DNA from 4 places in the Streptacidiphilus sp. PAMC 29251 genome. Region 4 is predicted to be linked to each of the others. Evidence: riboswitches for the same ligand, from Rfam matches in the RefSeq annotation. Region 4 holds a riboswitch; each other region holds the start of a gene.
What was found. A riboswitch is a leader RNA that binds a small molecule or an ion and turns the genes downstream of it on or off. The one in region 4 is predicted to bind S-adenosylmethionine.
Positions count from the first base shown of each region.

Region 1: another riboswitch for S-adenosylmethionine. It lies ahead of ACXKR8_RS03565 (putative leader peptide); the one in region 4 lies ahead of ACXKR8_RS43670 (putative leader peptide).
Region 2: another riboswitch for S-adenosylmethionine. It lies ahead of ACXKR8_RS09360 (putative leader peptide); the one in region 4 lies ahead of ACXKR8_RS43670 (putative leader peptide).
Region 3: another riboswitch for S-adenosylmethionine. It lies ahead of ACXKR8_RS13270 (aminotransferase class V-fold PLP-dependent enzyme); the one in region 4 lies ahead of ACXKR8_RS43670 (putative leader peptide).

Region 1 is NZ_CM135725.2:754,464-761,592, forward strand. It holds gene ACXKR8_RS03535 (DUF1775 domain-containing protein) at 1-1,212, opposite strand, end outside; gene ACXKR8_RS03540 (ABC transporter permease) at 1,206-1,505, opposite strand; gene ACXKR8_RS03545 (ABC transporter permease) at 1,403-2,137, opposite strand; gene ACXKR8_RS03550 (hypothetical protein) at 2,188-2,334, opposite strand; partial or broken gene ACXKR8_RS03555 (ABC transporter substrate-binding protein) at 2,343-2,981, opposite strand; gene ACXKR8_RS03560 (ABC transporter substrate-binding protein) at 2,992-3,477, opposite strand; gene ACXKR8_RS03565 (putative leader peptide) at 3,593-3,691, opposite strand; SAM riboswitch class IV at 3,714-3,826, opposite strand; gene ACXKR8_RS03570 (PLP-dependent cysteine synthase family protein) at 4,017-5,009, shown strand; gene ACXKR8_RS03575 (isopenicillin N synthase family dioxygenase) at 5,020-6,048, shown strand; gene ACXKR8_RS03580 (glutaminase family protein) at 6,075-7,129, opposite strand, start outside.
Region 2 is NZ_CM135725.2:1,967,544-1,974,672, forward strand. It holds gene ACXKR8_RS09335 (transporter substrate-binding domain-containing protein) at 1-1, opposite strand, end outside; gene ACXKR8_RS09340 (hypothetical protein) at 140-469, shown strand; gene ACXKR8_RS09345 (amino acid ABC transporter ATP-binding protein) at 491-1,243, opposite strand; gene ACXKR8_RS09350 (amino acid ABC transporter permease) at 1,306-2,289, opposite strand; gene ACXKR8_RS09355 (putative leader peptide) at 2,446-2,532, opposite strand; SAM riboswitch class IV at 2,568-2,676, opposite strand; SAM riboswitch class IV at 2,841-2,954, shown strand; gene ACXKR8_RS09360 (putative leader peptide) at 2,975-3,061, shown strand; gene ACXKR8_RS09365 (LLM class flavin-dependent oxidoreductase) at 3,225-4,448, shown strand; gene ACXKR8_RS09370 (NtaA/DmoA family FMN-dependent monooxygenase) at 4,464-5,852, shown strand; gene ACXKR8_RS09375 (LLM class flavin-dependent oxidoreductase) at 5,849-6,928, shown strand; partial or broken gene ACXKR8_RS09380 (LLM class flavin-dependent oxidoreductase) at 6,931-7,129, shown strand, end outside.
Region 3 is NZ_CM135725.2:2,839,669-2,846,797, reverse strand. It holds gene qcrC (cytochrome bc1 complex diheme cytochrome c subunit) at 1-397, opposite strand, end outside; gene ctaE (aa3-type cytochrome oxidase subunit III) at 505-1,125, opposite strand; gene ACXKR8_RS13280 (hypothetical protein) at 1,431-1,841, shown strand; gene trpD (anthranilate phosphoribosyltransferase) at 1,920-2,990, shown strand; SAM riboswitch class IV at 3,061-3,195, shown strand; partial or broken gene ACXKR8_RS13270 (aminotransferase class V-fold PLP-dependent enzyme) at 3,251-4,623, shown strand; gene ACXKR8_RS13265 (Lrp/AsnC family transcriptional regulator) at 4,658-4,939, opposite strand; partial or broken gene ACXKR8_RS13260 (rhomboid family intramembrane serine protease) at 4,936-5,732, opposite strand; gene ACXKR8_RS13255 (hypothetical protein) at 5,889-6,161, shown strand; partial or broken gene ACXKR8_RS13250 (NYN domain-containing protein) at 6,425-7,129, shown strand, end outside.
Region 4 is NZ_CM135725.2:9,141,104-9,148,232, reverse strand. It holds gene ACXKR8_RS43685 (ABC transporter substrate-binding protein) at 1-214, opposite strand, end outside; gene ACXKR8_RS43680 (LLM class flavin-dependent oxidoreductase) at 341-1,687, opposite strand; gene ACXKR8_RS43675 (LLM class flavin-dependent oxidoreductase) at 1,698-2,813, opposite strand; gene ACXKR8_RS43670 (putative leader peptide) at 2,943-3,071, opposite strand; SAM riboswitch class IV at 3,105-3,215, opposite strand; gene ACXKR8_RS43665 (ABC transporter permease) at 3,615-4,505, shown strand; gene ACXKR8_RS43660 (ABC transporter ATP-binding protein) at 4,502-5,212, shown strand; gene ACXKR8_RS43655 (aliphatic sulfonate ABC transporter substrate-binding protein) at 5,251-6,297, shown strand; gene ACXKR8_RS43650 (hypothetical protein) at 6,273-6,428, opposite strand; partial or broken gene ACXKR8_RS43645 (LLM class flavin-dependent oxidoreductase) at 6,467-6,718, shown strand; gene ACXKR8_RS43640 (FAD-dependent oxidoreductase) at 6,738-7,129, shown strand, end outside.

The DNA of each region.
Region 1 (7,129 bases), 8.4 Mb from region 4:
GCCCGGCGCCAGACCACCGGCGGTGGCCGTCCAGGTCACCTCGGTGACCGCCGAGGTGACGGCGTTTCCGTCGTCGTCCTTCAGCGGGGCGGGGAGCGCGGTCCGGGTCAGCCGGGCGGTCCAGCCAGGCACGGGTGCGCTGAGCACCGAGGTGAACGGAGCAGTGGTCGGCAGGTGCACGGTCAGGGCGACCGTGTGCGCGGCCTCGGACTCGTCCGGCACCGTGAACGTCAGCACGGCGCTACCGCCGCCCTTGCTGCTCGACGAGGACACGGTGACATGGGCGGCCGCGGGGGCGGCCAGGGCGAGCACCAGCACGGCGGCGGCGACCGCCGCCGCGACGGCGGAGCTCATGGTGCGGATGGACATCGGGCCTGATTTCCCTGGTCTGGTCAACGGTCTGGTCAAACGGTTTTCCTGGAGCTCGTCCGGCGGTGTGGTGGCCTCCTCGTCCAGCAGCGCCAGAATCCGGGCGCGCAGGCTGACGAACTCGGGGGCGGACTGGTCCCGGGGGCGGTCGAGGCCGACCTCGACCACCTCGCGGATCCGGGCCGGACGCGGGGACAGCACGACCAGGCGGTCGGCGAGCGTGAGCGCCTCGCTGACGTCGTGGGTGATCAGCACCGCGGTGAAACCCCGCTCCTGCCACAGTCGCAGCAGTTCGCCCTGCAGAACACGACGGGTGAGGGCGTCGAGCTTGCCCAGCGGCTCGTCGAGCAGCAGCACGGAGGGGTCGTTCACCAGGGCACGAGCGAGCGCGGCCCGCTGTGCCATGCCGCCGGAGAGCTGGGCCGGCCAGGCGTCGGCGAACTCGGTCAGGCCGACCAGGGCCAGGGCGTCCTCGATCCGGGCCTTCGACCCGGCGTGGGCCCGCCGCGCCTGGGGGCCGATCGCGACATTGCCCCGGACCGTGCGCCAGGGCAGCAGCGTCGGGTCCTGGAAGACCAGCGCCCGGCTCGGGTCAGGGCCGGTCACCGCGCTGCCGTCGACCTGCACCGCACCGAACAGCGGGCGGTCCAGGCCGGCCAGCAGCCGGATCAGCGTGGACTTGCCGGAACCGCTGGGGCCGACCAGGGCGATGAACTCGCCCGGCTGGACTGACAGTGACACATCGTCAAGGACGGGCAGGTCGTTGTCGCCGTTGCGGAACGCCTGGGTGACGTTGCGGATGTCGATCGCGGCGCCGGTCCTGGTGTGGGTGCGGGTCACCATCGGGTCAGCTCCTTCTCCCAGCGCAGCGCCCAGCTGCGCAACCGGAACAGCAGGGTCAGCAGCAGCCCGCAGACGCCCACCAGGACGACGATCCCGGCGTAGAGGGCCGGGAAGTCGCCCCAGCCCTTCTGCCAGTTCAGATACCAGCCGAGTCCGGAGTTCACCCCGAAGTTCTCCGCCACCGTGAGGCTCACGAAGGAGGAGCCGAGGGCCATGAACGCTCCGGTGAAAATGCTCGGCAGAGCCGCAGGCAGGGCCACCCGCAGCAGCAGGAACCAGTTCTTCGCGCCCAGGGTCTGGGTGACGTCGTAGTACGAACGGGGATGCTGACGATGCCGGCCCGGGTCAGCACCGTGATCGGGAACCACACGCTGACCGCGATCAGGAACACCGCGCCGGTGTAGGCGCTCGGGAACAGCACGAAGATGACCGGCACCCAGGCCAGGGTCGGCACCGGGCCGAGGAACATCAGGATCGGGTGCACCCAGTAGTTGGCCTGCTGCCACCAGCCGATCGACACGCCGGTGACCAGACCGGCCAGCAGGCCCAACGCAAATCCCAGGGAAAGGAGTTGGAGCGAGTTGCCGAGGCTTTCGGCGAGGATCCGCCGGTCGTGCCAGAGGTGGTCGAAGATCTCCTGCGGCGCTGCGAAGTAGGGGGTGGAGAGGAGTTGCGTCTTGGCGGTGGAGATCTCCCAGAACACGGCCCAGAACGCCGATCCGAACAGCCAGGCGGCGCCGTGGGCGACGCGTGCGGCCGCACGGGCGCCGAGCCGGGTGCGGGCGCCCAGGCGGGTGCGGGTCGCACTCAGGGCCCAGAGCGCCGCGGCGGTCCCGGCGACGACCAGGCCCGCGATCGCCGTGAAGGTGGTGGTGTCGTGGATGGCGGCGGCGTCGGCGAGCGGCAGCTTGGAGCTGTCGTGCACGGCCTCGGTGAGGGCGCTGAAGGCGATCCAGGCGAGGATGCCGGCGCCGGTCAGGATGGGTTGATCCGGAGCGGATGGGTGACCTTCTCCAGGGCCGCGTGGATGCGCGCGGCGCCCTGGACGGTCGTTTCGGCGGACGGGTCCGGCTGTTGTTGCCCGGCTGTGGCCGGGGAATCCGTGAGCGTGCTGAGGTCCATGCCCGGCCTCAGAAGGTGAGGCCGAGGTTCACGAACACCTTGTCGGCGAGCGCCTGGGAGTCCGTGTTGGCGGGGAGGAAGCCGGTGTGGATGAACTTGTCGATGCCCGGTTGCAGCACCTGCTGCAGGTTCTTGGGCGAGGGGTCGAAGGTGAGGGTCTGCAGCACCGGCAGGATGTTCGCCGGGGTGTCCGGGATGTACTTCTTGCTGGACTCGAGCTCGGCCGTGGCCTGGAGGTTCGCCCCGGCCCAGCGTGAGCCCTTGGCCCAGGCGGTGACCAGCTTGGCCGCGGTGACCGGGTCCTGGCTGACGAACTCCTCATTGAGGGCGACCGCGCAGCAGGGGTAGGAGGAGTTGCGGCTCAGATCGCGGTTGTTCGACAGCTCCTTCGCCCAGCCCGCCTTGACCCCCTGGATGATCGGCAGGAAGCCGCCGGCGGTCGCGATGGCGTCAACTCGCTTGTCCTGCAGGGCCTTTGGCAATAGGTCCTGCTCGATGACCACCCACTGGACCTGCTTGGCCGCCGGACTGGAGTTGATGCCGGCGTCCAGCAGGTCGAGCGAGAAGAAGTTGGGAGCCGAACCCTGCAGACTGCTGACGCCGATCTTCTTGCCTCTCAGCGACGCCACCGTGGGCACCGAGCCGTCGTTGCGGACGTTAGAGGTCGAGGCAGCCGTGGTGCAGTCCGCCGGAGAGTTTGACCGGGGTGCCGTTGTAGATCGGGCCGAGGAAGTTGAAGAAGATCCCGTTGGTGGCGATGTACTTGCCCGAGCCGACCGCTGCGGTGACGTCCTCGTCGGTGCCGGTCTTCTTCAGGACCACGTTCAACCCGGCGTCCTTGAAGAAGCCCCGCTCGTAGGCGACGATCAGCGGGGCCTCGCAGACACCGCTGGGGGCGGTCACCGTCAGCTGCCGACCGGCCCAGGACTTGGTGACGGTGAGGCCGTCGGCGGCGGTGGTGTCCTTCCTGTCGCTCCTGATGAAGGCCCAACTGCCCAGCCCCGCCGCGGCCGCCACACCGGCGCCGACGGCGCCCAGGGTGAGCACACGGCGCCGGGAAACGCCTTGGGCGGCGTCGAGGTCCACATTCGCGTCGACGAGAGCGGGCTGTACAGGTTCGGGCTGCGGAGTTTCGTCACTCATTTCGGCATCCTGACGTATTTTCGGGCGCGCTGAAAGCGCCACGATGGATTCATCGATTCGTCAACGAAGAGGTTGCGCAGAAGGTATTACGGAACTGCGAGCCCGTGACGGCCCGTCAGAGCTCGGCGCGCGGGCCCGTACAGAGGGCGCCAGCCACGCGCTGCAGGTCGATGTGGCGACGGCTGCAGCTGGTGAACGCGTGTCGCGTACTCATCCGTCAGGACCTCCGCTCAGCGAATTCGCGCTTGCCGGGCCCCCACGGACCCGGCCTGGTGTTCACCTGGAGCACCCCACCGCGGAGGAGGGTTGCTGGTCAGCAGGCCAGGGCCGTTCGCTGACGCTCATCACCTATGGCGGGACCATAGCGCGCCTCCCACCGACCCGACAAGAGCCCGGAATTGGCGACACACTGCCGCAGCACGGGGTTCACATTCGGCGATGAAAATGGCAGGAACGGACGGGCGGGCCGACGGTGGGGAGCGGCCCGGCCCGCCCGGTCGACCCCCGTCGGCACGTTCCGCTTTGCGAGGAGTACGGCCTTGGATGTCCACGCTTCCCTTGCCGATGTGGTCGGCAACACTCCGCTGGTGCGGCTGAACCGCGTCACCGACGCGGCGCCCGCACCCGTCTACGCGAAACTGGAGTACGTCAACCCCGGTGGCAGTGTGAAGGACCGGATCGCCCTGGCGATGGTCGAGGCGGCCGAGGAGGCCGGGCAGTTGCTGCCCGGCGGCACGATCGTGGAGGGCACCTCGGGCAACACCGGGGTCGGCCTGGCCATGGTCGCCGCACAGCGCGGCTACCGCTGCGTCTTCGCGATCCCGGACAAGAGCAGCCCGGAGAAGGTCGCCGTGCTGCGGGCCTACGGCGCCGAAGTGCTCGTCTGCCCCGGGGACGTGCCGCGCGAGCACCCCGACCATGTGTTCTCCACGGCCGCGCGCGTCGTCGCGGAGACTCCCGGGGCCTGGCTGGCCAACCAGTACGACAACCCCGCCAACCCGGAGGCCCACTACCGCACCACCGGGCCGGAGATCTGGGAGCAGACGGACGGGCGGATCACCCACCTGGTCTCCGGCGTCGGCACCGGCGGCACCATCACCGGGACCGGCGAGTACCTCAAGAAGGTCAGCGGAGGCCAGGTCACCGTCGTCGGAGCCGACCCGGAGACGTCGGTGTACTCGGGCGGCGACGGAAGCCCCTACCTGGTCGAGAGCATCGGCTTCTTCCGTCACCCCGAGTCCCTGGACAACAGCTGGCCGCAGTCCTACCACCCCGAGGTGGTCGACCGCTTCGAGCGGATCAGCGACCGCGAGTCGTTCCTCACCGCCCGCCGGCTGGCCCGCGAGGAGGGGCTGCTGGTCGGCGGCTCCGCGGGCACCGCGGTGGCCGCCGCCCTGCGCGTGGCGAGGACGCTGGGGCCCCAGGATCTGGTCGTCGTCATCCTCCCCGACTCCGGACGCAACTACCTCTCCAAGGTCTTCGACGACCGCTGGCTCCAGGAACTCGGTTACCTGGCCCCCCGAATTCCGTGAAGGAGGCGCCGTGACAACGCCAGCATCCCTGCCGGTCATCGACATCTCCCGCTTTCGTGACCCCGCCGCCGACCGTCCGGCCTTCCTCGCCGAACTCCGGTCCGCCGCCCATGAGGTGGGGTTCTTCTATGTCACCGGGCATGGCGTCCCGGCCCGGCTGCGGGCGGAGGCGCTGGACGCGGCCCGGGAGTTCTTCGCACTGCCCGAGGCGCGTCGGCTGGAGATCGAGAACCTCAACTCTCCCCAGTTCCGCGGCTATACCCGGACCGGGACCGAGTACACGGCCGGCAGCGCGGACTGGCGCGAGCAGATCGACATCGGCCCGGAGCGGGCGGCGCTGGAACCCGTCCCCGGCGCCCCGGACTACCTGCGGCTGATCGGCCCCAACCAGTGGCCCCCGGCCCTGCCGGGGCTGCGCGACACCGTGCTGCGCTGGCAGGCCGAGGCGCTGCGGGTGAGCCGCGAGGTGCTGCGCGCGCTGGCTGCCGCGCTGGGACAGGAGGAGGACTACTTCGACCGCTGGTTCGACGACGAGGCCGCGGTGAGCCTCAAGGTCATCCACTACCCGCCGCGGCCCGCCCCCGAAGCCGAGCAGGGGGTGGGCGCCCACAAGGACTACGGCTACCTCGCGCTGCTCCAGCAGGACCAGGTGGGCGGGCTGCAGGTGCAGCGCGAGGACGGGAGCTGGATCGACGCGGTGCCGCTCGCGGACGCCTTTGTCTTCAACATCGGCGAGATGCTGGAGATCGCCACCCAGGGCTATCTCAAGGCGACCCGGCACCGGGTGGTCAGCCCCCGTCCCGGGGTGGACCGCTACTCGATCCCGTTCTTCCTCGGCCCCCGGCTCGACGCGGTGGTGGAGGCGGTGACGCTGCCGCCCGAACTGGCGGCCCGCTCCCGAGGGGTCACCGACGACCCGGACAATCCGCTGCTGGCCGCGTTCGGGGAGAAGGCCCTGGTCGGCTGGCTGCGCTCGCACCCCCGGGTCGCCGAACGCTGGTGGTCCGACGTCCTGGCCGGGACGGACGGGTCCCGGTAGCGGTGCTACCTGCTACCTGCTACCTGCTACCTGCCCAGGCTCAGCAGGGCGAGGATTCCGCCGACCACCGGCCGGGCCTGGAAACCGCTCTGATGGTTCGTCACCGTGTCGTACAGGTCCGTGAACGGCACCCGTGAGGGCGAAGTGTGGGCGAAGTCGTACAGCGCGTCGATCAGGAACTGGCTGACCGGGTGGCCGCGCAGCCACGCCGCGGTCCACATCTCCCAGTCGCCCTTGGTGTAGGAGTGCCGCAGGTCCAGCGGCACCCCGTACTGGTTGACCTGGGTCAGGTACCAGTCGGCCTCCTCCTTGGCGACAGAGCTCGGGACCAGGTTCAGGCCCAGCAGCCGGTCCGGGTAGCCGTTGTACTTCAGGCTCCAGGTCCCCGGCTGGTCGTAGGCCAGTTTGAGGTGGTCCGGGGTGGTGTCCTGGGCCTTGGCCGCCCACTGCGAGCTGTAGCCGGCGGCGGTGGTCCGGTAGCGCTTGGCGTCCGCGGTGTTGCCGGCCGCGGTGGCGATCTGGCCCATCGCACCGATGGCGAGGATGCCCTTCAGCGCCAGGTTGGCGCTGTGGCCGATGAAGCCGGTGAAGTCGTCGGTCTGGTTCTGGAAGCCCGGGTCGAGCGCGTTGGCGACCAGGTACTCGCCCCACTGCCTCAGGACGGTGTAGTGCTTGGCGGCGAACGCCCGGGCGGCCGGAGCGTCGATCCGCGCCAGGTACGCGGCGCACATCAGCAGCATATTGGCGGACTCCTCGACCGGCATGTCCTCCTCGTTGCCGTCGTTGTGCCCGGAGGCGACCGGGTAGTGGGAGCCCAGGTCGTGCTCGGCGAACTCCTTGGGCCAGCCGCCGTTCTCCGGGTAGTCCAGCAGCGGCGCGAGCAGCAGCCCCAGATAGGCCGGGTCGGCGTACAGGAACGCGGGCATCGCCGGGTAGGTGACGTCCACCGTGGAGACATTGCCGTCGCTGGAGATCTCCTTCAGGAAGGCCCAGGGCTCGCCGTTGCAGCTCACCAGCTCCGTTCCGCCGAAGGCCTGACGCAGCGACAGCGCGCACAGCGCGGCGTACTTGGCGCCGCCGA
Region 2 (7,129 bases), 7.2 Mb from region 4:
CACCGGGATGACGGTGGGGAAGGTGCCGTACTGCACGTCCCAGGTCACCCCGAGCACCTTGGCGACGGCGTCGCGCAGGTCGATGTCGAGGCCGACGGCCTTGCCGTCCGGGCCCTGGCCGCCGTGCGGCAGGCCGGAGGTGCCGACCACCTGGCTGGTGCCCAGGATCAGCGAGCCGCGACTCTGCACCGCCGCCGGGAGTTCGGCCTTCAGCGCGGGGTCGGCCTGGATCGAGGACACCACGTCCTGGGTCGGCAGCGCGGTGGACGCGGCCTGGGCCGGCTGGGCCGCCTGCGACGCCTGGGACGAGGAGCCGGCCGCGGGCGTCACCGTCTTGCCGGAGCTGGAGGAACCGCAGGCGGTGAGCAGAGCCAGAACGGCGGTGGCGGCGAGCGCGGCGGATGCCTTATGGGGGACGTGCGACACGGAAGTTCCTTTCAGGGAACGGAAAATGGCATGGCGGTGGTAGGGAAGTGGCGCAGGGGCGGTGTTAGAGGACTGCGGCGAGGAAGGCGCGGGCCCGTTCATGGCTCGGATCGGCCAGCACCTCGGCCGGGGAGCCGGACTCGATGATCCGGCCGCCGTCGAGGAAGACCATGGTGTCGGCGACCTCCCGGGCGAAGCCGATCTCATGGGTGACCACGATCATGGTCATCCCGCTGAGGGCGAGGTCCTTCATCACCGCGAGCACCTCGCCGACCAGTTCGGGGTCGAGCGCGCTGGTGGGTTCGTCGAACAGCAGCAGCTGCGGGTCCATCGCCAGCGCACGGGCGATCGCCACCCGCTGCTGCTGGCCGCCGGACAGCTGCCGGGGGTAGGAGTCCTCCCGCCCGGCCAGGCCGACCCGCTCCAGCAGTTCGCGGGCCCTGGCTGCGGCCTGCTTCCGGGAGCTGCCGCGCACCGCCACCGGGGCCTCGACGATGTTCTCCAGCACGGTGAGGTGCGGAAACAGGTTGAACTGCTGGAAGACCATGCCGACCCGGGCCCGCTGCCGGGTGATCGTCCGGGGGCGCAGCTCATGCAGTTTGCCGCCGTGGTGGCGGTAGCCGATGATCTCGCCGCCCACCTCGACGAACCCGGCGTCGGGCCGTTCCAGGTGGTTGATGCTGCGCAGCAGGGTGGACTTGCCGGATCCGGAGGGGCCGAGCAGGACGGTCACCTCGCCCTGGCGTACGTCCAGGTCGATCCCGTCCAGCACCAGGTGGGTGCCGAAGCTCTTGCGCAGGCCCCGGATCCGGACCAGCGGCGGCTCCACCGCGTCCGGCACGGCCGCGTCCTGCACCGGCTCGCTCACGAGAGGCTCGCTCATGAGAGGCCCGCCAGTTCGCGTCCGGTCCGCCCGAGCAGCGGCACATTGCCCCGGAAGGTCTGCCAGAAGCCCTCCCCGGAACGGCGGTTGCTGCCTCGGGCGTAGTGCCGCTCGACGAAGTACTGGCCGATCGAGAGCAGCGTGGTGAGGATGATGTACCAGAGCGTGGCCACCAGCAGCAGCGGGATGATCAGGTAGTTCTGGTTGTAGATCAGCTGGGACGAGTAGAGCAGGTCCTGCACCGCGATCACGCTGACGATCGAGGTCGCCTTCAGCATCCCGATCAGCAGATTGCCCGACGCCGGGACGATGGCCGGCATCGCCTGCGGCAGCACGATCCGGCGGAAGATCCGCCCCTGTCCCAGACCCAGCGCCTCGGCCGCCTCGGTCTGGCCGTGCTCGACCGAGAGGATGCCGCCCCTGACGATCTCCGAGGAGAAGGCGGCGACGTCCAGGGTCAGCCCGACGAAGGCGGCCAGGATGCCGCTGAACAGATGCGCGGTCTTCACCGTCACGAACTCATGGCCGAACGGGATGCCCAAGGACAACTTCGGGTAGAGCGAGGCTAGTTCATACCAGAAGAGCAGTTGCACCAGCGGCGGCACCGACCGGATCAGCCAGACGAAGCCGAAGCTGAGCCCGCGCAGCACCGGGTTCCGCGACAGCCGCATCGCGGCCACCCCGATCCCCAGCAGATAGCCGGTGGCCATCACCGCCGCGGTGAGCCAGAGCGTCAGCTCAAGGCCCTTCAGGATCGACCCGTTCAGGAAGAAACTGCCGACCGTGCCCCACTGGAACCTGCTGTTGCTGAACACCGTGTGGACGAACATCGCGAACAGCACCAGCAGCGCCGCGGCCGAGACCCACTGGCCCGGACGGCGCAGCGGGACGAGTTTCGCGGCGAGCAGCTGCTCGTCCGAGGGCGGCGGCGGGGGTTCCGGTGCGGCGGGTATCCGGGCGAGGGTGTCCGAGCGGCTCATGGTGTGCTTTCCATCCCGTGGGGGCGCAGCACCACTCCGTGGCCCGGGGAGGGGCTCGGACGGGTGGCGGCGTGGTGGGGTGAGGGCGTGATCGAGTCGGAATCACGGCGTTGAGAAACGCCGGTTTGGTCACGGACCGTGGTCAGGAGACCGGGGTCAACAGACCGGGGATGTCCTCGGACACAAGGCGCTGCTCACCCGAAGCAGGTCGACATGGCGTCGGGCCACTCGCTGTGCCTGCATCTGGATCACCTCGCTCGTCTTCCGGCCCCACCGGGGCCTCGCGCTTACAGGAGAATCGTCCTGTCGGGTCGTCACCTGGAGCACCCCACCGCGTCGGAGGGTTGCCGGTCAGCGAGCCAGGGCTTGGTGCTGACGCTCATAACCAGGGCCGATGCTAACCGCTCAGCAGATTTTAGACAATGCCGTCCATCTGCTGGGAAGACTTTCCGACCACCCGGTGTTGGGGCAAAGGAAGTTGATGTTTTCTCGAACCCGAGTCGATCACTGGGGATTGTGTTCGACGCCCAACCGGAGCTACCGTGAGCTCAGGTTATGAGCGTCAGCGACAAGCCCTGGCTTGCTGACCAGCAACCCTCCGACGCGGCGGGGTGCTCCAGGTGACGACCAGGCGGTGCCGGTCCAGGCAACCGCAAGCGCGCGAGTGAAGGCGGAGGTGACAGCAGTGCGTCGATCCATCGGCACGTACTCCCGTCGGCACATCGATCTTCAGCGCATCGCCAGCGCCCTCTGTCCGACCTGCCGGGCCTGACCCTCAGCCTGAGCCGCAGCGCGTCCACCGCGCTCCGCACCCGCACGTACCTCTCCCTCTCCGCACCGCCGACGCCGCCCCGGGCCCAGCCCCGGCGCGGGTTCCGTTCGGCATGCCCTCCGCACCGGTGGCGCCCCCACCCGTAGCAGGAAGCGACATCCCCATGCCTCAGCCACACCCTGCCCTCCACCTCTCGGTGGCCCTGGACGGCGCCGGCTGGCACCCCGCCGCCTGGCGCGAACCAGATGCCCGCCCGAAGGAGCTGCTCACCGCGGCGTACTGGGCCGATCTGGTCGCCGAGGCCGAGCGCGGGCTGCTGGACTTCGTCACCATCGAGGACTCGCTCGGCCTGCAGTCCTCCGGGCTCTCCGCCCCGGACCAGCGCACCGACCGGGTCAGGGGCCGCCTGGACGCGGTGCTCATCGCCGCCCGGATCGCGCCGCTGACGCAGCACATCGGGGTGGTCCCCACCGCGGTGGTCACCCACACCGAGCCGTTCCACCTCTCCAAGGCGATCGCCACCCTGGACTATGTGAGCACCGGCCGGGCGGGGGTCAGGGTGCAGGTCGCCGGACGCCCCGACGAGGCCGAGCTCTTCGGCCGCCGCACCGTGCCGTCGTTCCGGCTGGAGGACTTCGCCAAGCCGGAGGTCCAGGCGCTGCTCACCGAGTTGTTCGACGAGGCCGCCGACTACGTCGAGGCGGTCCGCCGGCTCTGGGACAGCTGGGAGGACGACGCGGAGATCCGCGACACCGCCACCGGCCGTTTCGTCGACCGCGACAAGCTGCACTACATCGACTTCGAGGGCGGCAAGTTCAGCGTCAAGGGGCCGTCCATCACCCCGCGCCCGCCGCAGGGGCAGCCGATCGTGGCGGCGCTGGCGCATGCCACCGTCCCGTTCCGGCTGGTCGCCCGCTCGGCCGATGTCGGCTTCGTCACACCGCGTGACCGCGAGGACGCCGGGGCGATCCTCGCCGAGATCCGCGCCGAGCAGGAAGCGGCCGGCCGCAGCGAGGAGACCGTGCACGTCTTCGGCGACCTGGTGGTGTTCCTGGACGACAGCAGTGACGCGGCGCAGGCCCGCCGGGAACGGCTGGACACCGTGGCCGGCGAGCCGTACAGCAGCGACGCGCAGATCTTCGCCGGGACCCCCGCCGAGCTGGCCGACCTGCTGCAGGACTGGCAGCAGGCCGGTCTGACCGGCTTCCGGCTGCGCCCGGCCACCCTGCCGCACGACCTGGAGCAGATCACCCGCGGGCTGGTGCCGGAGCTGCAGCGCCGCGACGCCTTCCGTACCGCCTACCAGGCCGACACCCTGCGCGGGCTGCTGGGCCTGACCCGCCCCGCGAACCGCTACGCCGCCGCCGCCCGACCCGCCGCAGGCTGAGGAGAGACCGGAACCATGAGCAAGCCCCTGAAGCAGATCCACCTCGCGGCGCACTTCCCCGGGGTGAACAACACCACGGTGTGGAGCGACCCCGAGGCCGGCAGCCACATCGAGTTCAGCTCCTTCGCCCACTTCGCCCGCACCGCCGAGCGCGCCAAGTTCGACTTCCTCTTCCTGGCCGAGGGCCTGCGGCTGCGCGAGCAGGGCGGCAAGGTCTACGACCTGGACGTGGTCGGCCGCCCCGACACCTTCACCGTGCTGGCCGCGCTGGCCGCGGTCACCGAGCGGATCGGGCTGACCGGCACCATCAACTCCACCTTCAACGAGCCCTACGAGGTGGCCCGGCAGTTCGCCTCGCTGGACCACCTCTCGGACGGCCGGGCCGCCTGGAACGTGGTCACCTCCTGGGATGCCTTCACCGGCGAGAACTTCCGCCGCGGCGGCTTCCTCAAGCAGGAGGACCGCTACTCCCGCGCCCAGCAGTTCCTGGCCACCACGGCCGAGCTGTTCGACTCCTGGGACGGCAGCGAGATCGTCGCCGACCAGGAGTCCGGGGTGTTCCTCGGCGACGCCGACGCCGGCCGGTTCGAGCACCACGACCAGCACTTCGACATCGCCGGCCGGTTCAACGTGCCGCGCAGCCCGCAGGGGCGCCCGGTGATCTTCCAGGCCGGGGACTCGGAGGAGGGCCGGGAGTTCGCCGCCTCCACCGCCGACGCCATCTTCAGCCGGCACAGCGCCCTGGAGCCGGGCAAGGCCTTCTACACCGACGTCAAGGGCCGGTTGGCCCGCTACGGCCGAAGCCGGGACGAGCTGCTGATCCTGCCCGCCGCCACCTTTGTCCTCGGCGACACCGACGCCGACGCCGTCGAGCAGGCCCGCGAGGTGCGCCGGGCCCAGGTCAGCGGACAGACCGCGATCAAGTTCCTGGAGCAGCTCTGGAACCGCGACCTCAGCTCCTACGACCCGGACGGGCCGCTGCCGGAGATCGACCCCGATCCCGGCGAGCACACCATCGCCCGCGGCCGGGCCAGTGTGCGGATGTACCGGGACCCGCTGGCGACCGCCAAGGAGTGGCGCGAGAAGGCCGCCGCGCAGAAGCTCTCCATCCGCGACCTGGTGATCGAGACCACCAGCCGGCAGACCTTCGTCGGCTCCCCCGACACCGTCGCCACCACCATCAACGACTTCGTCCAGGCCGACGCCAGCGACGGCTTCATCCTGGTCCCGCACATCACCCCGCAGGGCCTGGACGGCTTCGCCGACACCGTGGTCCCGCTGCTGCAGGAGCGCGGGGTGTTCCGCAGCGAGTACGAGGGCAGCACCCTGCGGGACCACCTCGGCCTGGCCCAGCCGGGCGCGGGCGGCGGCAGTTCGGCGGCGGCGGAGCGGGTGGCCTCGTGAAGTTCATCCAGATCACCCTGATCGTGCACGCCCCGGACCCGGTCACCGGGGTCCAGGTGTCCACCCAGGAGCGGTTCCGGCAGGTGGTCGACAGCGCGCTGCAGGCCGAGGAGCTGGGCTTCGACGGCTTCGGCGTGGGCGAGCGGCACGAGCGGCCCTTCATCTCCTCCTCGCCGCCGGTGGTGCTCAGCCACATCGCCGCGCTGACCAAGCGGGTCCGGCTGTTCACCGCGGTCACCACGCTCAGCCTGCTGGACCCGGTCCGCGCCTACGAGGACTACGCCACCCTGGACCACCTCTCCGGCGGCCGGCTCGAACTGATCATCGGCAAGGGCAACGGCGCGGCACAGCGCGAGCTGTTCCAGGTCACCCCCGAGGACCAGTGGGACCGCAACGCCGAGTCCTACGAACTGTTCCGGGAGATCTGGCGCAACGACAAGGTCACCGCCTCGCCGAAGTTCCGCCCCGAACTGCATGACGCCGAGGTCTGGCCCCGGCCGTTCCAGCAGCCGATCCGGGTCTGGCACGGCAGCGCCACCAGCCGCGAGTCGGTGGACCTGGCCGCCCGCTACGGCGACCCGCTGTTCTCCGCCAATGTGACCAACGCCATCGAGCCCTACGCCGAGCTGGTCCGCTACTACCGCGAGCGCTGGGAGCACTACGGCCACGACCCGGCCCAGGCCGCGGTCGGCGCGGGCACGGCCGGCTACTACGCCGCGCCCACCTCGCAGCAGGCGCTGGCCGACTACCGCCCGGTGTTCGAGGGCTACCTCGGCTTCCAGAAGCGGCTCGGCGTGGAGCCGGTGTTCCCGACCCTGGAGGACTTCGTCGAGCGCAGTTCCGCGCTGATCGGCAGCCCGCAGCAGGTGATCGAGAAGGTGCACCGCTACCACGAGCAGTTCGGCCACAGCGTGCTGCATCTGCACGCCGAGCCGGGCGGGCTCACCGACGCCCAGCACCGCTCCTCGCTCGAACTCTTCCAGTCCGACATCGCCCCGACCCTGCGCCGCGACATCCCCGACCCGCCGTGGGCCTGGGCCCCGGTCTCGCCCGCGAACGACCGACAAGGAGCTTGACCATGTCCCACACCCCACTCGCGGTCCTGGACCTGGTGCCGATCAGCTCCGGTTCGAACGCCGCGCAGGCGCTGCGCAACAGCATCGACCTGGCCCAGCAGACCGAGCGCTTCGGCTACAGCCGCTACTGGTTCGCCGAGCACCACCTCAACCCAGGTGTCGCCGGCACCTCCCCCGCCGTGGTGCTGGCGCTGACCGCCG
Region 3 (7,129 bases), 6.3 Mb from region 4:
GACCGGCGCCGAGCGAGCCGACGAAGGCGGCCAGCTGGTCGATCTGCGCCTGCGAGTAGATGTTGCGCTTCGCGGGGATCTGGGCGCCGGGCTGCTGGGCCGGCATCCGGCCGGTGCCGACCTGGAAGTCCACCGCGGCCGAACCCACACCCACCAGGGTCGGGCCGATCTTGGTGCCTTCGCCGTTCAGGCCGTGGCAGCTGGAGCAGCCGACGGCGAACAGCTTCTTGCCCTGCTCGACCGACAGGGACTGGCCGGAGTCCGCCTGCGCACTGCTGGCAGGCGCGAAAGCGGCGTACAGCCCGCCGGTGGTCGCCAGCGCGAAGAGTAGGACGACGAGCGCTGCCAGCGGGTGGCGTCGTCGAGCGGAGAGCGGCTTCTTGGAATTCTTGGGCACGGATTAACCCCGGTGTGAGGATCTGGAGCGTCTGGAGTCTGGTTGACCGTCAGGTCGGTCTGTGGGGACCGCCCGGCGGTGAGCCGAGGGGACGGTCCGACCCTGCACTACTTGATCAGATAGATGGTCGCGAAGAGGCCGATCCAGACCACGTCGACGAAGTGCCAGTAGTAGGACACGACGATCGCGGCCGTTGCCTGCTCGTGCGTGAACCGCTTCGCGGCGTACGTACGGGCGAGGACCAGCAGGAAGGCGATCAGGCCACCTGTCACGTGCATGCCGTGGAACCCGGTGGTCAGGTAGAACACCGAGCCGTAGGGGGAGGAGGACAGGGACAGGTGGTCAACCTTCACCAGGTCCGTGTACTCGTAGATCTGACCGCCGATGAACATCGCGCCCATGACGAAGGTGAGCATGAACCAGGCCCGGAGCTTCTTCACGTCGCCGCGCTCGGCGGCGAACACACCCATCTGGCAGGTGAAGGAAGAAAGCACCAGGACGGTGGTGTTCACCGACGCGAAGGGAACGTTCAGGGCCTCGTTGAGGGAATGCCAGTATTCCGTCCCGGTCACCGAGCGGAGTGTGAAGTACATCGCGAACAGGGCCGCGAAGAACATCAACTCGGACGCGAGCCAGACGATGGTTCCCACGCTGACCAGGTTCGGCCGGTTGACCGATCCGTGAGCGTGTCCGGTTTCTACTGCAGTTGCTGTCGCCACGACCGCCATTATGTCGGTCGCTTATTCCGTCTTCACTCCGGGGGTGGTTCCTCGGTGTGTCCGCACCCTGTCGTACCCTCCGCCGGGTGCCGGACCCCTGACGACCAGGCAGGTAGCCCGAATGGCGGGGAGCCCCGCACCGGGCCGCCCTCGCGCGACTGGCCGTGGGTCCCTCGAAATGGTGAACCCCGGACCGCCGGACGGCTGCCCCGACGATCTCCCCGGTACGCACCGGTGCTACAGCCCCCTCCGGCGGAGTAGCATCCGCGGGACGCCGAAGTGGTCCCGATCACATCCCAGGGGGATAACGGACGATGGCACTGAACGTTCTTGTCTACAGCGACGACCGAAACACGCGCGAGCAGGTCCTGCTGGCCCTGGGGAAGCGCCCCGCCGCGGACCTGGCGGAGCTTCAGTACCTGGAGTGCGCCACCGAGCCCGCCGTGATCAAGGCCCTGGACGCGCACGCCAAGGGCGGCCGCCGGCTCGACCTGCTGGTGCTGGACGGCGAGGCCACCCCGGTCGGCGGGATGGGCCTGTGCCGCCAGCTCAAGGACGAGGTCTACGGCTGCCCCCCGGTGCTGGTGCTGATCGGCCGTCCGCAGGACTCCTGGCTGGCCGCCTGGAGCCGGGCGGACGCGGCCATCGCCGCGCCGGTCGACCCGGTGGCGCTGGCCGAGGCGGCCACCACCCTGCTCCGGGGCGCCGCGCATCTCGTTCGCTGAGATCTCCCGTCCGGGCGATGTGCCCGGTCGCTAGGCTGGGGCCTCTCCCTCATCCCATCCAATGAGAGGCCCACGGCCATGGCTCACGTGTTTCCTGCGAACGGCGGCGGCGACCCCGTGCAGGCGCGCTCCTGGCCGGACGTCCTCAGCACGCTGATCGCGGGTACCGACCTGTCCGCCGCCGAGACCGGCTGGGCGATGGACCGGATCATGACCGGTGAGGCCACCCCGGCCCAGGTCGCCGCGTTCATGGTGGCGATGCGCGCCAAGGGCGAGACGGTGGAGGAGATCACCGGCCTGGTCGAGGCCATGTACGGGCACGCCACGGTGATCGAGGTGCCGGGGCGGGCGGTGGACATCGTCGGCACCGGCGGCGACCGGGCCAAGACCGTGAACATCTCCACCATGTCGGCGGTGGTCGCGGCCGGCGCCGGCGCGCTGGTGGTCAAGCACGGCAACCGGGCCGCCTCCTCCGCCAGCGGGGCCACCGACGTGCTGGAGAAGCTGGGCGTGAACCTGGGCCTGACGCCGCGGCGGGTGGCCGAGGTGGCCGCCGAGGTCGGCATCACCTACTGCCCGGCCCCGGTGTTCCACCCCGCCATGCGGCACGCCGGTCCGGCGCGTGGCGACCTGGGCATCCCCACCTTCTTCAATCTGCTCGGCCCGCTCACCAACCCGGCCCGGGTCCTGTCCAACGCGGTGGGCTGCTTCGACAGCAGGATGGCCGGGCTCATCGCCGGCGTGCTGGCCAGGCGCGGCGCGTCCGCGCTGGTCTTCCGGGGCGACGACGGGCTGGACGAGCTGACCATCACCGGCACCTCCACGGTCTGGCAGGTGCGCGACGGCGAGGTCGAGCGCAGCACCTTCGACCCGCACGACGTCGGCATCGAGTACGTCGGCATCGAGGCGCTGCGCGGGGCCGACTCCACGTACAACGCCGAGGTCGCCCGCCGGGTCTTCGCCGGCGAGCACGGCCCGGTGCGGGACGCGGTCCTGCTCAACTCCGCCTCGGCGCTGGTCGCCCTGGACCAGACCGCGGCCCCGCTGGCGGAGCAGCTGGCGGCGGCGATGAAGCGCACCGCCGAGTCGATCGACTCGGGCGCGGCGGAGGCGGCGCTGGCCCGCTGGGCTGCGGCGACGCACAAGTAGTCCCAACGGCTGTTCCACATGTTGGACAGGGGTTCTCCCGGTGGGCGGACCCCTGTCATACTTCTTCACAGGTCACGAGTGACAGCACGCGGTGAAAATCCGCAGCGGCCCCGGCTTGCTGTCCGGCAACCCTCCTTCCGTGGCGGGGTGCTTCCGGGTGACGACCAGGCCCTTCGGCAACACTGCCGCAGGGCAAGCGCGGATCCCTCTGTTGTACGGCCATTGGCCAGGGGTCCACTGGATGCCCTGGAGGGGCCGCTATGTCCACGTACTCTGATGTCGTCGCTGTCTGCGAGCCGCTGGCCGTGCTCGGCCGTGACGTCGAGGTGCCGCTGGTCGACGGGGACAAGGTCACCTACGCCGCGCTGGACTACGCCGCCAGCGCTCCGGCCCTGCAGCGGGTCTGGGACGACGTCGCCGCCTACGCCCCCTACTACGGCAGCGTGCACCGCGGGGCCGGCTACCTGTCCCAGCTCTCCACCGACCTGTTCGAGCAGAGCCGGGCCACCGTCGCCGAGTTCCTCGACCTGCGCGGCGGTGACCAGGTGGTCTTCACCCGGGCCACCACCGACTCGCTGAACCTGCTGGCGGGTGTGCTGCCGACCGGCACCCGGGTGTTCGCCTTCGAGACCGAGCACCACGCCTCGCTGCTGCCGTGGCGCCGCGAGGACCTGACCGTCAGCTACCTGCGCGCCCCGCGCTCCCCCGAGGAGGCGGTGGCCGCGCTGGACCAGGCGCTGGGGGAGTGTCCCGAGGGCCCCAAGCTGGTCTGCGTCACCGGGGCGTCCAATGTCACCGGGGAGATCTGGCCGGTCCGCGAGCTGGCCGCCACCGCGCACCGGCACGGCGCCCGGATCGTCCTGGACGCCGCCCAGCTGGCCCCGCACCACCCGGTGTCGGTCCGCGACCTCGACGTCGACTGGGTCGCCTTCTCCGGGCACAAGCTCTACGCCCCCTTCGGCGCGGGCGTGCTGGCCGGCCGCAGCGACTGGCTGGACGCCGCCGAGCCCTACCTGGCCGGCGGCGGCGCCAGCCGCACCGTGGCCCGGGAGGCCGACGGCTCGGTCGCGGTGGAGTGGCAGCAGGGGCCGGCCCGGCACGAGGCCGGCTCGCCCAATGTGATCGGGGCCTACTCCATCGCCTCCGCCTGCAAGGCGCTCACCGAGGCCGGGTTCGACCGGCTGGTGGCCCGGGAGCAGTACCTGATCGGCCGGCTGCGGGCCGGGCTCGCCGACATCCCCCAGGTCAAGGTGCTGACCCTGTTCGGCGAGGACCACCCGCGGGTCGGCGTGCTCTCCTTCGTGGTCCAGGACTGGAACAGCTCGCACTTCTCCGCCGCGCTGTCCGCCGAGTACGGCATCGGCGTCAGGGACGGGCTGTTCTGCGCGCACCCGCTGGTGCGGACCCTGCTCGGCGGCGAGGAGGCCTCCCCGTCCGAGTGCGGCGCCCCCGAGGCCTCGCTGCCGGGGGAGCGCAGCCTCAACGCGATCCGGGTCAGCTTCGGGGCCGGCACCCCCGACGAGCACATCGACCGCTTCGTCGCGGCCGTGCGCGAGCTGGTCACCCAGGGCGCGCAGTGGGCCTACCGGACCGAGGGGGCCGCTGCGTGCCCGACACCCGCCGCCAGGCCTGACTCGCCGCCTGGCCTGGGTCCCTCCCAGCGGCGGCTACTCGTCGAGGCCGATCGCGAAGGCGGCGTCCAGGTCGTGCCGGGAGTAGGTGCGGAAGGCGATGTGGGTCTCCGTGGACTCCACCCCGGCCACCTTGTTGACCTGGCCGGGGATCACCTCGGCCAGGTCGTCGTGGGCGCGCACCCGGACCATCGCCACCAGGTCGTGCTGCCCGGTCACCGAGTACACCTCGCTGACGCCGTCGATCGCGGCGATCGTCTCGGCGATCTCAGGGATCCTGTCGACGCTGGTCTTGATGAGCACGATCGCGGTGATCACGGGGGTTCTCCTGGCAGGATGGACGGCTTCGTCCGGCCAGAGTATCCACGCCTGCGGCAGTACAGCAGCCAGCAGAAGAGGAAGCCTCCGGCGAAGCCGATCAGATGGGCGGTGTAGGCGACCCCGGTGACCGCCGCCGAGGGCGCGCCGACCGAGGCCCACTGGATCGCGAACCACACCCCCAGCACCAGCCAGGCCGGGAAGCGCAGCGGCAGGAACAGCAGGAACGGCAGCAGGCTGGTCACCCGTGCCTTGGGGTAGAGGCACAGGTACGCCCCCAGCACCCCGGCGATCGCCCCCGAGGCCCCCACCAGGGTCTGCGTGCCGCTGCTGCCGTGCACGGCGAACAGGGCGTAGCCGTAGGTCGCCAGGTACCCCAGCCCCAGATAGCAGAGCAGGTAGCGCAGCCGGCCCATCCGCTCCTCGACCATGGCGCCGAAGACGTAGAGGAAGAGCATGTTGCCCATCAGGTGCATCCAGCCGCCGTGCACGAACATCGCGGTCAGCACCGACAGGGCCGGGACCTTGGGGAACGCACCGGGGCGGGGCAGCCGCCGGCGGCGGCGGGGGCCGCCGCCCGGTTGTCCAGCAGCTCTCCGGGGATCACCCCCCAGTGCTGGTAGTACGCCAGCTCCGAGCAGGCCCGGGCGCTGCCGCTGCCGTACAGCGGGTCGACGCCGGAGACCGGGCCGACCAGGAAGACCAGGGTGCACAGCGCGATCAGCGCCCAGGTCACCACCGGGACGTACGGAGCCGGGCTGTCGTCGCCTGCCGTGCGTACCGGGATCACCATGCAGTAAGCATTCCTTCATCGGACAAATCTGACACCGGACCACCCCTCCATGTGGGGGAAGGTCTTCGCGCCGGTCAGCGAGGCCATAGGGTTGACGGAGCGGAAACTCCTGCGAGCCGACCAGAGCCGAGCCGTGCCGACCCGAGAGGACCACCCATGTCTGTTCCCCTTCCCACCGAGGGGACCCGGTGGCGCTGCACCCTGTGCGGCAACCTGACCCGCTTCGACGTGACCCGGTCCTCGCGGGTGGTGGAGTTCATCCACCTGGACCTGGCGGGGGAGCCCCGGGTGGAGGAGCGCGAGGTGCTGAGCGAGGTGGTCGAGTCGGTCCGCTGCCGCTGGTGCAACGCGGTGGACCAGATCGAACTGGTGGACCGGCCGGGGGCCGCCGCCGAGGCGGCGGCGCAGGTGGCCAAGGCCGAGCAGTAGGCATCCGAGTGGCGCGGTGACGAGTAGGGGGCACAGCGGGCGAGAATGGTCCTCCGGACCACGAGGGCCGGGACCGGATCGGAGCACAGGGCGTGGTGGAGAGAGACGACAGGCCGGACGGCGGTGCCGCGCCGCACTTCGCGGTGCCCGCCGCCGACGACGCCCCCTCCGGGGGCGCTGCCGCCGACCCCGCCGTGGCTGACGCGCCCGACTCCGCCGCTGCTTCCGAGGCCGCCGCTGCCTCCGAGGTCGGAGACGAAGTTCTGCCCGGAGGCGCAGCCGCGGAGCGGCTGGACCGGCCGTTGCCGGAGGGGGTGCGGCGGCGGGTCGTGGGCATCGCCGCGGACGGCCTCGCCTCCGTGCCGGCCGCGGACCTGCCGCACCGGCTGCGCCCGTACGCCAAGTTCACCCCGGTGCAGCGGGCCAGGCGCGGGGCCACCGCGATCGCGTCCGCGCTGGAGACCGAGCCGGAGTTCCGGTCGCGGATAGCGGAACGGGTGCGGTTGGGCCAGCCGGACCTGGTGGCCGCGCTGGAGGCCGGGCAGGTCCCCGCCGCCGCCGACCCCAGGACGTCGCCGCGGTGGCGTACCTGCTGCGGCCGCTGGGCTGGAGCAAGCTGGTCGGCGACGCCGGCGACGAGGTGGAGCGGGCCGAGTCCGAGGGCGCGGCGGTTGAGGCCGCGCGCCTGGTGGAGAAGCTCCAGGCGGAGCTGGCCGCGCTGCGGGAGTCGTCCAGGACCGAGGCCGACCGGGGCCGGGCCGAGCTGGACGAGGTGAAGAAGGAGCGGGACTCGCTCCGCCGCAGGCTGCGCAGCCTGGAGGCGGACACCAAGCGCGCCGAGGCGGCGACCCGCAAGGTCGGCGCCGAGCTGGAGGCGCTGCGTTCGGCCGGGCTGACCGAGCGCGGCGCGGTCGACAGCGAGGTGCGCCGGCTGAAGCACCGGCTGACCGAGGCCGAGGCGGCCCTGG
Region 4 (7,129 bases):
TGGTCCCCGATCCGGCGTCCCAGGAGCCGGCCGGGTCCAGGCTGACCACCTGGTCGGTGGTACCGATGGTGAGGGCCTTGGTCGAGCCGCTGGCGGTGCCGCCCGCGCCGGCCGTGGTCTTCGCGCTGGTGCACGCGGACAGGACGATCAGGGCCGCGGTGCTAACCGAGATGACGGCGAGGCCGTGACGAAGGGGTCTGGTGGTGCGTGGCATGGGTGTGTCCGCTTCTGCGCTGGTGACGACGGGTGCGAGGGCAACTCGGTGGGGGCGGTGCTCAGCTCGGACAGAGCGCGCCGCAGACCAGCAGCAGATCGATGTGGAGGCGGCGGAACAGCACGGTCACGCCGCGGGCCCGGACGTGACGGGCGGCAGGCCCAGGTGCTCGCGCAGGGTGCTGCCCTGGTACTCGGTGCGGTAGGCGCCGCGCTCCTGGAGCTCGGGCACCAGCTTGTCGACGACCTCGGCCAGCGAGGAGGGGATCAGGTGCGGAGTGAGGTTGAAGCCGTCCACCGCCCTGGTCCGGACGTAGTGGGTCCACTCGTCGGCGATGCCCGAGGGGGTGCCGACGAACAGCGGGTGCGTCGGCTGCACCTCCAGCACCAGCTGACGGATCGACAGGCCCCGCTCCTCGGCCAGCTCGCGCCACTTGCGGATCCGCTCCAGCTTGCCGGTGCGGTGCTCGATCATGATGGTGCCCCGGGAGGGGTCGAGCTCGTCCTCGGTGGGCTCGATGTCGGGCAGCAGTCCGTCCGGGTCGTAGCCGGACAGGTCGGTGCCCCAGTACTGCTCCAGGAAGGCGATCGCGCGCGGTGCCGAGACCTGTTCCCGCCGCACCCAGCGGGCCTTCTCCTCGGCCTCGGCGACGGTGTCGCCGAGCACGATCCCCGCGCCGGGGAGGATCCGCAGCGAGTCGGCCGTCCGGCCGTACCGGGCCAGCCGGGCCCGTAGGTCGGCGGCGTAGACCACGGCCTTGTTGTACTCGGTGTTGGAGGAGAAGACCACATCGGCCTGACGGGCCGCCAGTTCGCGTCCGCCGTCCGAGTCCCCGGCCTGGAACAGCACCGGACGGCCCTGCCGGCTGGCCGGCTGGGTGGCGGTGGCACGCAGCCGGACCAGGTCGGTGTCCCGCTGGACCGGCTCGGCCGAGGACCACAGCTCCTTGGCCGCTTCGACGAACTGCTCGGCCCGCTCGTAGCGGCGCTCATGGTCCAGCCAGCCGCCGTGCCGGAAGTTCTCCCCGGTCCAGGCGTTGTCGGTGGTGACGATGTTCCAGCCGGCCCGCCCGTCCGAGAGCAGGTCCAGGCTCGCCAGCCGGCGGGCCAGGTCGGCGGGGTAGTTGTAGGTGGTGTTCTGGGTGGCCACCAGGCCGATCCGCTCGGTGACCGCGGCCAGCGCGGACAGCTGGGTGATCGCGTCGGGGCGTCCGGCCACGTCCAGGTCGTAGGCCCGGCCCTGGTTCTCGCGCACCCGCAGGCCCTCGCCCAGGAAGAAGGCATCGAACAGACCGCGCTCCAGCAGTTGCGCGGCCTCGACGAAGGACTCGATGGCGGTGTGCGGGGCCGCGGACGGGTCGGTCCAGATCAGCTGGGAGCCGACCCCGGTGAAGAAGACCCCGAGATGCACCTGGGCCTGCGGGTCGTACGGGGCGCCGGTCGGCGTGGACGCGCTCGTGTCGGTCTCGGTCATCGCAGGTCCCTCAGGCGCTCGTGGTCGCCGCGGCGGCGAACCGGTTGGCAGGGCGGGGCAGGCCGAGCGTGCCGCGCAGGGTGGCGCCGGCGCTGGGGGCGCGGTGCAGTCCTGCGGCGGCCAACGCGGGCAGCACCTCGGTGGTCAGCACTGGCAGGTCGACGGCGAGCACGGCGGGGTGCAGCCGTACTCCGTCGACCAGCTGGGCCAGTTGCATCAGCAACTCCACCAGCGCGGCGGGTGAACCGACATGGCGCAACCGGCCGGACTGCGGCCAGTTTGCGTGGCGGTCGAGGTCGGCCAGCCGTTCGGCGGCCGGGACGTCCGCGTCCAGCAGCAGTTCCAGCTCGGCGAACACCAGCGGGGCCCCGGCCGCGCGGGCCTGCGCGGCCCGCTCGGCGAGCCCGGCCAGGTCGGGACGCTCGACCAGCACCACATCGGCGCGGTCGTCCACGTCCAGGGCGTCCGGCGCCAGCACCACCAACTGCCCCTGCGGCGGGCGCGGGGTGATCAGCGGGCCCTTGACGGTGAACCTGGCCCCCTCGAAGTCGACCGGGTGCACGCGCTCGCGGTCGAGGTAGCGGCCGGTCGCGACATCCTTGATGACCGCGTCGTCCTCCCAGGAGTCCCAGAGCGCACGGGCGGTGTCGATGACATCGGTGGTCTCCCGGCGCAGTTCGTCCGGGCCGAGCGGCACCGCCCCGATCGTGGCCAGCTCGTCCACACCGTTGACGGCGCCGACCACCCAGCCGGCCCGGCCCCTGGCCGCGTGGTCCAGGCTCGCCAGCTGGGTGGCCAGGTGGAACGGTTCGGTGGTGGTGACCTGCAGGGTCGGCGCCAGGCCGATCCGGTCGGTCAGCAGCGAGACATAGGCGGCCCGGGCCCCGGCCTCGATCCGGCCGGGCGCGTCCGGGTCGGCGCTCGGCGGCAGCGGCGAGTCGGCCAGGGTGACCAGGGCGAACCCGGCGGCCTCGGCCGCGGTGACCACCTCGCGCAGCGCCCGGGCCGGTGACACGGAGCCGGGCCGCGCTGCGGCAGCGTGCCGGTGGGAGGCCGGGTGCGCGCCGGTGCCGTCGGCCTCAAGTGCCAGGTGCAGAAAGGGATTCCGGGTGCCGGGATCGCTCATGGGGACATACCTCCGGTGGGGATGCTGCGGTACGGGAGCCGGCACACAGCAGCGGACGGCGTCGACCAGGGACGCGGCAGTCCAAGGGGTGCGTGGGTGCGTGGGTGCGGCGGGAGCAGGGCTGCGGTCTCAGCGGACCGGACAGGACCCCGGACACAGTGCGCTGCTCACCCGGAGCAGATCGACATGGCGCCGGGCGACCCGCAGCTGGAAGGATCCGCTCGGGCGGGGCGTGCCACTGGAACGACGCTCAGCCATCTGGATCACCTCACACCGATCGGGCCCAACCGGGCCTCGCGCTTACAGAACGGCACCGTTCTGTCGGGTCGTCACCTGGAGCACCCCACCGCGGCGGAGGGTTGCCGGTCAGCAAGCCAGGGCTTGTCGCTGACGCTCATAACCAGGACACACGCTAACCGCTCGACGGGCTTTGGACAATGCGGCGTCCATCATGCGAGAGCTGTCCGAGAAGTATTGACCGATCCGCTGAACGTCTGCTGAACTCGCGCTCATGAAGCCGCAGCTGGAACTCACCCGGCGGCGCCACATCGACCTGGCGCACGTCTCCAGCACGTTCTGTTGTCGCTGACCCCAGCTGCCTGGCCGAGCCCCTTCCCCGGCTCCTGCCCCTGTGGTGCGCTGCTCGCTGACTCCTTTACCCCCAACGACAGTTGACCTGTCGTCACCAGGCCATGACCGGACCCGCCGCTGACTCCGCGGCGGTCCGGCCGTGCCGCCTGCCCATGTGCGTCCACACTCGGCGCCCAGCAGTGCGCCCACCTCAGTCGAGGGGACCTCCCCATGCCTCCGTCCACCCAACTCTCGCCATCGGCCGTCGATTCCGACGCCGTGGCGACCGGCGCGCCGGAACGCGAGGTGTTCCTGCCGCGCGACGCAACCCGCCGGATGCTGTTCGGCACCCTTCGCGAGCGGTTGCGCTGGCCGCTCGGCATCTACACCACCCCGGTGGTCATCCTCATCGCCTGGGAGATCCTCGCCAAGGCCGGGGTGCTGACCGCGACCTACGCCCCGGCGCCGACCTCCATCGTGCACTCCGCCGCCGAACTGTGGCAGCAGGGTGTGCTCGGGCCCGACCTGGCGGTCTCGCTGCGCCGGGCCGGGATCGGTCTCGCCATCGGCCTGACCGCGGGCATCCTGGCCGGGGTGCTCGGGGGCCTGCTGCGCAGCGGCGAGTACCTGTTCAACGGCGTGGTCCAGGTGCTCAACACCATCCCGCTGCTGGCGGTGCTGCCGCTGATGATCGTGTGGTTCGGCATCGACGAGCTGACCAAGGTGCTGCTGATCTCCTTCGGCGCCGGCGTCCCGATGTACCTCAATCTGTTCGCCGCGATCCGGGGAGTGGACCAGCGCCTGATCGAGATGGCGAGGACCACCGGCGCGGGCCCCTGGCGGCTGGTGACCCGGGTGCTGGTGCCCGGCGCCCTGCCGGGGTTCCTGGTCGGCCTGCGGTTCTCGCTCGCCTACAGCATCCTCGGCCTGGTCGCCGCCGAGACCGTCAACGCCAACGAGGGCCTCGGCTTCCTGATCACCCAGGGCCAGACCTATCTGCAGACCGGCCAGGTCTTTGTGGGGCTGGCCGTCTACTCCCTCCTCGGGCTGGTCGCCGACCAGTTCGTCCGGGTTCTCGAGCGGGTGCTGCTGCGGTGGCGCCCCGGATACGAGGCGGCATGAGCGCCACGGTTGCGACCCGCACCCGGCAGCAGGCCGGGGTCCTGGTCGAGAAGGTCGTCCGCCGGTTCGGTGACCGGGTGGTGCTCGACCACCTGGACCTCACCATCGCCGAGAACGAACTGGTGGTCCTGTTGGGGCCCTCCGGCTGCGGCAAGAGCACCCTGCTGCGGCTGCTGGCCGGTCTCGACCGGCCGGACGGCGGCCTGGTGGAGGTCCCGGCGAAGCGCGCGATCGTGTTCCAGGCCGACCGGCTGCTGCCGTGGCAGCGGGTGCTGCGCAATGTCACCCTCGGCCTGCGCGGGCCGGACGCGGAGCAGCGGGCCCTGGACGTGCTGGCCGAGGTCGGCCTCGCGGGCCGGGAGCGGGCCTGGCCCAAGGAGCTCTCCGGCGGCGAGGCGCAACGGGTCTCCCTGGCCCGGGCGTTGGTCTCCGAACCCGAACTCGTGCTGCTCGACGAGCCGTTCGCGGCGCTCGACGCCATCACCCGGCTGCGGATGCACGGCCTGGTGCGCGCTCTGCGCAGCAAGCACCGCGCGGCCATGCTGCTGGTCACCCATGACGTGGACGAGGCGATCGCGCTGGCGGACCGCGTCGTGGTGATGGCCGACGGCCGCATCGGCAGCTCACACCTGGTGCAAACCGGCTTCGCCAGAGAGGAGTTGCGTTCCGTCCTGCTTGCCGACCTCGGCCTCGCCGACCACCACTGACCTGCCCGGTTCCAGCCCCAGAAAGCATGTGTGCACCCATGTCCAGAACCACCTCCCGACTTGTCGTCGGCGCCGTCAGTCTGCTCACTGTGGTCGGTTCCCTGTCCGGATGCGCCTCGGCGACCAAGACCGCGCCCCTGAGCGGCGCCGGCGGTTCGAGCGCGGCCGCCCATCCCGAGTGGAGCCAGTACACCTTCACCATCGGCGACAACGGCGGTGACGGCAGCGAGGCCCTGGCGAAGATCACCGGCGCCTTCGCAACTGCCCCCTACAAGGTGAAGTTCGCCCGGTTCACCTACGGCCCCCCGCTGGTGCAGGCGGCCGCCTCGGGCGACATCGACCTGGGCAGCGTCGGCGACGTGCCGCCGATCACCGGCGCCGCCAAGGAGTACGGCTTCAAGATCGTCGCGGTCACCCGCTCGCTCACGCCCACCCAGCCGGCCGAGAACATCATTATGCCCAAGGGCTCCCCGATCCAGTCGCTCACCGACCTCAGGGGCAAGAAACTGGCTGTGCCGCAAGGCAGTTCGGCCCACGGCCTGGCCCTGAACGCGCTCAGGAGCGTGGGCCTCACCCCCAAGGACGTGCAACTGGTATTCCTCGACCCGGCGGCCGGCGCCACCGCGTTCGCCACCGGCAAGGTCGACGCCTGGGCGATCTGGAACCCGCAGTCGGCGCTCGCGGTGAACCAGGGCGCGCGGATCCTGGCGAAGGGCCTGCCGCCGATCGACCAGACCAGCAACTACTACGTCGCCAGTGACAAGTCGCTGAGCGACCCGACCAAGCGCGCGGCCCTCACCGACCTGCTGCAGCGGCTCGGCGGCGAGTTCCACTGGGGCGTACAGCACCCGGACCAGTACGCCCAGGCGATCTCGCAGGAGGAGGGCATCCCGCTGGCCGACGCCAAGGCGGTGCTGACCTCGCTGGAGACCCGGGTGACGCCGGTGGAGCCGGCCGACATCACGGCCGAGCAGCAGCTCGGCGACGCCTTCCTGGAGGCCGGTCAGATCAGCAAGAAGGTCGATGTCACCACGATCACCGACAACCTGCTCCCGGCCGGCTACGACAGCTCCAAGGTCGACTGATGGGCGCGCCACGCCGGCTCCACCTCAACGCCTTCCTGATGGAGGCGGGCCCGGCCGCCGGGCCAGCTGGAGCCGCTGACCCTGCTGACCGCGCTGTCCCAGGCGACCAGCAGGATCGGGCTGATCGCCACCGTGTCCTCCACCTACAACGAGCCGTACAACCTGGCCCGGAGGCGGCCGGGGCCACGTCGAGTTCATCGGCACACCGGAGCAGGTGGCGGACACCATCATCGCCTGGTTCGAGGGCGGCGCGGCGGACGGCTTCAACATCATGGCGCCGGCGCTGCCCTCGGGCCTGGAGACCTTCATCGAACAGGTGCTGCCGATCCTGCGCGGCAAGGGCCTGTTCCGCGAGGAGTACGAGGGCAGCACGCTCCGCGAGCACTACGGGCTCCCGGTACCGGCCAACCAGTTCCACTGACCCGGAGGAACGAAGTGCCATGACGAGCATCGAGTCCGAGCAGACGCTGCGCACCGATGTGCTGGTGGTCGGCGGCGGTCCGGCCGGCACCTGGGCCGCGATCAAGGCCGCCCAGGCGGGCGCCGAGGTGGTCCTGGTCGACAAGGGTCACACCGGCGCCAGCGGCGCGACCGCCTCGGTCGGCACCGGCATCTGGTATGTCGAGGACGTCCCCGAGTTGCGCGAGGCCGCGATGGCCAGCCGGGAGGCGCTGGGCGGCCATCTCGCCGACCGGGGCTGGATGACCCGGGTCCTGGACGAGACCCACGCCCGGATGGACGAACTCGCCCGAGTGCAGAGGTATCCGTTCCCGGTCGACGCCCAGGGCCGGCAGATCCGCAACGACCTGCAGGGGCCTGAGTACATGCGCCG